DNA from 3 places in the Pantoea jilinensis genome. Region 3 is predicted to be linked to each of the others. Evidence: predicted binding sites of a transcription regulator. Region 3 holds the regulator's gene; each other region holds the start of a gene.
What was found. Region 3 encodes Fur, which represses iron uptake genes when iron is present. Its sites were predicted from a motif close to ATAATAATGAGAACNACTATCAA; they were not measured.

Region 1: a site for Fur is predicted at 1,315-1,337, ahead of KTJ90_RS11765 (TonB-dependent siderophore receptor). Genes of this name have one in related genera too.
Region 2: a site for Fur is predicted at 1,304-1,326, ahead of KTJ90_RS03495 (TonB-dependent receptor domain-containing protein). Genes of this name have one in related genera too.

What each region holds. Positions count from the first base shown of each region.
Region 1 is NZ_CP077746.1:2,501,311-2,503,583, reverse strand. It holds gene KTJ90_RS11765 (TonB-dependent siderophore receptor) at 1-1,269, opposite strand, end outside; gene treA (alpha,alpha-trehalase TreA) at 1,461-2,273, opposite strand, start outside.
Region 2 is NZ_CP077746.1:729,328-731,600, reverse strand. It holds gene KTJ90_RS03495 (TonB-dependent receptor domain-containing protein) at 1-1,174, opposite strand, end outside; gene KTJ90_RS03490 (Rdx family protein) at 1,414-1,710, shown strand; gene KTJ90_RS03485 (PadR family transcriptional regulator) at 1,711-2,250, opposite strand.
Region 3 is NZ_CP077746.1:2,941,031-2,943,303, reverse strand. It holds gene glnS (glutamine--tRNA ligase) at 1-402, shown strand, start outside; gene KTJ90_RS13880 (hypothetical protein) at 637-1,032, shown strand; gene fur (ferric iron uptake transcriptional regulator) at 1,097-1,540, opposite strand; gene fldA (flavodoxin FldA) at 1,889-2,273, opposite strand, start outside.

The sequences.
Region 1 (2,273 bases), 440 kb from region 3:
CTGGTAGTAACGGCGGGTGCTATCTGCCCAGGTCTGCTCAGGCATATCGCCCACCTGATCGCCGGTCACGGCATTCAGCTGGTTAGCCGGACCGCCAGCCTCACTAATCTCATTTTTGTAACGATGATACTCGGCACCCAGCGTGACGCGGTGCTCCAGTTCGCCGGTGTTGAACTCCGCCTGTAAGCGGTTATCCGTGGACCAGGCGGAGAGTGACGAGCGCTCGCCAGAGTAGTAGCGATTCAGCAGATCGGGATTATTTTCATCCCAGCCAATCTGATAAACCTGATCGAGATCGACATTCGAGTGGCTGTAACTGCCGGTTGATGAGAACGACCAGACGTCGTTAAAGCGATGGGCGAAATCGAAGCTGTAGATCTGCTCGTGGCGTTTGAACTGATCAAGATCGCTGTTGCCCTCATAGAAGCCGTTGCTCAACTTATAGCCGTTGTGTTCGGTAAGGCTGCCGTCACCCGGCACGGAACCGTGATAACCGCCTGACGGATCTTTTTGCAGGTAGGCTTTCAGAATCAGATGGGTATCTTCATCAGGTTGCCACATCAGCTGCGGCATCAGCGCATATTTCTCTTCACGGGTATGATCGTACTGGGTATCGCTGTTGCGGGTTACGCCGGTCAGGCGAAACGCCCACTGGTCATTAATGGCATTGGTGTAGTCAAACATCGTGCCGGTGGTCGCGTTGCTGCCCGCCTGCACTTGAATGTGACCCTCTTCCGCGAACTGAGGACGTTTAGTCACCATGTTCACCAGTCCGCCCGGCACTGTCTGGCCATAGAGCGCGGAAGAGGGGCCTTTGATCACGTCGATGCGTTCCAGGAAAGCATTATCCACCTGCAAGATGTTGAAACTGCCGCCGTCACTCATCAGCCTCATCCCGTCGAGGAAGGTGTTATCGACATCGCCACCGTGGAAGCCGCGCAGGGCAATGGTGTCGTAACGGGTAGCGGCCCCGCCGAAGTTAGTAAAGACGCCTGAGCTGTAACCCAGCGCCTGATTCAGGGTCAGTGCGCCCTGATCCTGCATCTGCTGGCGGGTGACTACGGATATCGATTGCGGCGTGGTGATCAACGGACGATCGCTCTTGGTTGCGCCCTGGCTGGTGGTCGCCAGATAGCCCTGGGTGGGCGTGGTCGAATCCTCCAGCGGTTGGGCAGTCACGACCATATCAGCAGCAAAACTCAGAGCAGGCGCAGTCAGCGCCAGGGTGCAGAGGTGAACATAACCTTTCAGCGACAATGACAGTTTCATCAAAATTCCTTTCTTGGCAAAGGGTCAGGCGGGTGAATAAAATTATTGATAGGCAATCTCATTATCATAATGAGAACTATTACCTTTTGTAAATTGGCTGCAATTTTGCCTGTAGATGAAAGAAGGTCAAGTAAAATTCGCTGAAAGGGAGTGCGGATACCTCCGGCGGGGCCAGAGGTATCCAGAGTGACTTAGTTTTGTGAGGCAGACGCCTGAGGAATATCGTGGGCGCTGTTACAGGTTTTATCTTTCGGGCAATACTTATCGAGCAGTTTCAGCGTAACGCCGTTTGTCCAGCCGAAACCATCCTGCAGCGGATATTCACCGCCACCGCCGCCGCCAAGATTTTTGCCGTCAACGACATATTTCTCTACCAGTTTATGCTCACGGTCATAGGTGTTCTGGACGTTTTGCAGGAAGCGTAAGCCGACCTCTTTTGCGAGTTTCGGCTGGTTATAGTGCTCAAGACCTTCCACGGCAACCCACTGCAGCGGGGCCCAGCCATTCGGTGCGTCCCACTGCTGACCGTTGTTTACGGTGGTTGTTACCAGACCACCAGGCTTCAGCAGCTGTTTTTCTACCGCGCTGGCGGTGCTTTCAGCCTGCCTGTCACTGGCTACCTGAAGATAGAGCGGGAACAGCGCAGCAGCCGTTAACTGCGGATGGACCTGTTTTTTCTGCCAGTCATAGTCGGCGTACCAGTTCTGTTTGCTGTCCCACAGATAGCGGTTGATTGCTGCCTGACGCTTCTCTGCGCGATCGGCAAACTGCTTTGCCAGATCGCTCTGCTTATTCATCTGGTAGCCTTTTGACAGCGTCTGCTCCAGGTGGAACATCAGGCTGTTAAGGTCAACGGGCGCCAGCTGTGTGGTGCGGATTGTCGACAGATTATGCGCATCGGTGAACCAGCGGGAACTGAAATCCCAGCCCGACGCGGCACCGGAACGCAGCTCGCGGTAGAGCTCGGCTTTATTGCGCTGCGGCGCTTTCTGCGCGGTGGCAAT
Region 2 (2,273 bases), 1.8 Mb from region 3:
CATTCAGCCCGGCACTCAGTTCATGTCGCCCGACGCTTTTAAGCGCTCGGGTGTCAAAACCGTAGCTGTCGCTGTTGTAATCGGAATAGACGGTTTGCCTGGCGGTGGCACTCGACGGCATTAGGGTGTTGTCATGCGCCTGGGTCTGCTGCCAGTAAACGCGGGTCGTCAGGCTGTCGATCAGGTCATTGTAAGGGGTGTACTCATCCGCCAGGCTGATGCCCCAGCGGCGGGTATCACTCTGCTGCTGTGCCGTTCCCCAGACGGTATTGCCGGAAGTGCTCCAGCTGTCGTAATGGCTGTGGTGAGTTTTGTGATAGTAATCGACCGTCGCGCTGAGCTTGTGAGCATCATTGGGCTGCCAGATGCCGGAAGTCATAAAGGCATCGGAGTGCCAGTTGGCCGGATAAGCATCGAGCGTATCGCTGTTGTTACGGGTCTGCTGTCCGTCACGACGGCTGTAAACAAAAATGCCACTCAGCGTGTCATCGCCTGCTGCTGCAGTCATGCCGTTGTGCCAGCTGCGGCTGGCGGAGTCGTAGTCACTTTGATAGCCGAAAAAGGTCGGCTTGCCGGAGTACAGATAGTCGTCCGGGGATTTGTTACGGAACGAGACGTTGCCGCCAATTGAGGTGTTCGACTGATCCACTGCTGTGGCGCCCTTCTCAATCTCAATACGCCCAAACATATAAGGATCGATGTAATCGCGGCCAATGCCAAAGCTGTCGAGACCAGCGCGTCCTACATAGCTGCGGCCAGTGGCCTGCGGCAACGGAATGCCGTCCACATCCAGACCGACGCGGTTGCTCTCGAGGCCTCGAATGTTGTAGCCGGTATAACCAGCCCGATCAAAACCGCTCTTACCGGCTGATGAACCGCCACTAGTACCGGTGGCACTGATCAGCGGTTCATAGCGCATAATCGATCCAAAGTCAGTGGCACCACGCTGTTGCAGATCGCTGGCAGAGAGCGAGGTTTTACTGCCTGCCGTTTTCTTAATTTCCGGCGCCGTCACCGTCATTACCTGTTCGGTATTGCTGTCAGAGCGGTCAGAAAGGGCTAGCGTGGCAGATTCACTGCCCGCAGCATAAGTGCAGGTGGTATTGATGAAGGTGGCGAGCAACGCCAGTTGAGTCAGACGCGGTTGCGTCAATCTCCGAAAACGTGGTGACATAGGCGCGAATTACCTGATTAATTGTTAGTATTCGCTCACTTGTTTGCTGGCAACAGTAAAACGGCTCCGCATAAAAGCCGTGAAAAGTCAGAACATCATGCTGGTGTAGTAATTATCGACTTAAATTTAATGCAACTGATAATCATTATCAATCTTATTTACATTTGGATATAAACCACAGCGCACAAATTGTTCACCCGAATGCACTGGCATTTATCAACACGTAAAGGAATAGAGTTATGGCACAAAAACCTGTGGTTGTTATTCACTACTGTATGCAATGCAACTGGCTGATGCGGTCAGCGTGGATGGCACAGGAACTTCTGCATACTTTCGCTGAGGATCTGGCGGAAGTAACCCTGAAACCAGGTACCGGTGGTATCTTTGAAATTACGCTGGATGAGCACCTGCTGTGGGAACGCAAGCGTGATGGTGGCTTCCCGGATGCGACCACGCTAAAACAGCGCGTACGCGACATCTGTTTCCCGGATCGTACCCTGGGCCACATCGACAAAAACAAAGCCGAAATCAGCTGATTAACTGTGAGTGATTTTTTCAGCCGCGTCGTGCAGCGCCTTAATCAGCGTCTGCAGCGCGGTTTCTGAGATATCTTCCTGCGCCAGCCGCTGGTTCAGCGCGACCTTCAGCCCATAAATCGCCTGCTCTACAGCAGGAATGCTGCGGTTATTGACCAGAATCGCCAGCGTAGAGAGCCGCGTGATCAGGCTGGAGACCGTTTCCAGGTTCTCTGCCAGTTGCGCCTCTCCCGTTGCGGTCAGACGATAGGCTTTGCGCGCTGTCTGCGCATCCACCACCTCAATCGCCTCCATCTCTTCAAGCAGCGTCAGATTGGGGTAAATGATCCCCGGACTAGGCGAATACTCTCCCTTCGACAGCACCTCAACCGACTTGATCAGTTCATAGCCGTGCGCCGCATTCTGCGCCAGGAAATGGAGCATCAGCAGGCGGATCTCACTTGCTTCCAGCATCTTTTCGCGTCGTTTGCGTCGTCCGCCGCAGCCGCCTGCGCGCGTACTCTGATCGTCAGATGAGGTGGAATTCGGATGCTGTTTCATGGCCTGCCCTGCGGGAAAAAGTC
Region 3 (2,273 bases):
CGAATTGCTAAAGATGAAGCGGGCAACATCACCTGCATCTATTGCACCAGCGATGTTGATACGCTGAGCAAAGATCCTGCTGATGGCCGTAAGGTCAAAGGCGTGATTCACTGGGTCTCTGCCGATCACGCGCAGCCTGCTGAGTTCCGTCTGTATGACCGCCTGTTCAGCGTGCCAAACCCGGGTGCGGCTGAGGACTTCCTGGCGGTAATCAACCCTGAGTCACTGGCGATTAAACAGGGCTTTGTGGAACCGAGCCTGCGCGATGTAGAACCGACCACACCGTTCCAGTTTGAACGTGAAGGTTATTTCTGCGCCGACAGCGTTTACTCTACGCCCTCGCAGTTGGTATTCAACCGTACCGTTGGTCTTCGTGATACCTGGACGAAAGCCGGCGAATAACGTGTTGAGGCTGACCTCATAAAATGACAAAAGGGCGATTTATCGCCCTTTTTTATTGTCCCTATTTCGACCATTACCGACGTTTGTTCTGAACTAACTGCAATCCATTAAATGCCATACTGTGAGAGAAATCTGAGTTTAAAAAAATTAATCAATTTCAGGATGTGAATTAGCAGCTTTCAGGTAGGCTATGCGCTCTCAGAGGTTGCACAGCGGGTTACAGAAGGAAAAAATATGACCGTTCTCGCCCAGGAAGCCAAACACAGTGTCGTCGTTTTACATCAGCTCATTGAACGTATTTTTAATAAGCCCGCCGGATCAGACGACAGTTTTGAGCTGCTGATGTCCTATTTTCATCCTGAATTCCGCATGGTGACCCCTAAAGGCAAAGAGTACAATCTGAACGAGGTCGAGGATCTTTTCCGGCAGTTGCAGGGGCAGCGGGAAGGGATGCGCATTGCCACCTGCGAACATGTGATCCTCTCTCATCATGATAAAGAGATCACCGTGCAGTATCGCGAAATGCAGATGATGAATGGCAATAACAATAGCCGCATCTCGCTGGCCATTCTCGATTGCAGTAGCTCTATTCCGCGCTGGCGTTATCTGCAGGAGACGCTGGTCGCCTGACTGACAGCAGACATCAGACGAAAAAAAACCGGTGAATTCACCGGTTTTTTTATTTCAGCTCGCGTTACTGGTCGTGCAGGGTTTCATTTTCCCGGCAATCGCCCAGTGTGCAGTGTCCGTAAAGATAGAGGCTGTGGTTAGTGAGCTTGATGCCGTGGCGGGTTGCGATTTCACGCTGACGCGTTTCGATAGACTCGTCGCTGAACTCAATAACCTTGCCGCAATCCAGGCAAATCAGGTGATCGTGATGATGCTGCTGCGTCAGTTCGAAGACCGATTTGCCGCCTTCGAAATTGTGGCGCGTCACAATACCCGCGTCATCGAACTGGTTAAGCACACGGTAAACGGTAGCCAGTCCAATCTCTTCGCCGATATCAATCAGGCGTTTATACAAATCTTCCGCACTGACGTGATGGCACTCAGGTTCCTGAAGCACTTCCAGAATTTTCAGTCTGGGCAGTGTCACTTTCAGGCCAGCCTTCTTTAATGCGGTGTTGTTGTCAGTCATGCGGATTTTGTCCTGTTACTAATATTCACTTTTGTGGCTTGTCGCCTTGAATGTCGATCTACACTCATTCTCATTTGCGTCTCATTATAGAACTGAAGCGATGAAATGAAAACCAGAGGGCGTGCCTGAATCATCATGGGCTGCTGGGGAGGCGTCACCGGGCCGGGGAGAATTCTGGCAGATGTCTGTTTGTACATCGCTTAGTCTTGCCGCGTGAGAAAATAAGCGGAAGATCGATGCGGGTATTCTACAGATTAAACGGAGAAAGTTAAAAAAATGTGGCTATTATTTCTATAGGAATTTCCATTACCTCAATGTGAGCTGGCGCTCACATTGAGTCAGACACCATCACGCTTCGATGATCTCTTTCAGTTGCAGTTCATCAAAAATCTGCTTAACCCACTGTTCAACACGCTGGTTAGTCAGTTCAGGCTGACGATCTTCGTCGATAGCCAGACCCAGGAAGTGGGTATCATCCGCCAGACCTTTTGAGGCTTCGAAATGGTAGCCCTCAGTTGGCCAGTGTCCGACAATCACGGCACCGTGTGGCTCAATAATGTCGCGGATGGTGCCCATCGCATCACAGAAGTACTCTGCGTAATCTTCCTGATCGCCGCAGCCAAACAACGCCACCAGCTTGCCATTAAAGTCGATCTCTTCCAGCGTCGGGAAGAAGTCATCCCAGTCGCACTGTGCTTCACCGTAGTACCAGGTTGGAATACCCAGCAGCAGG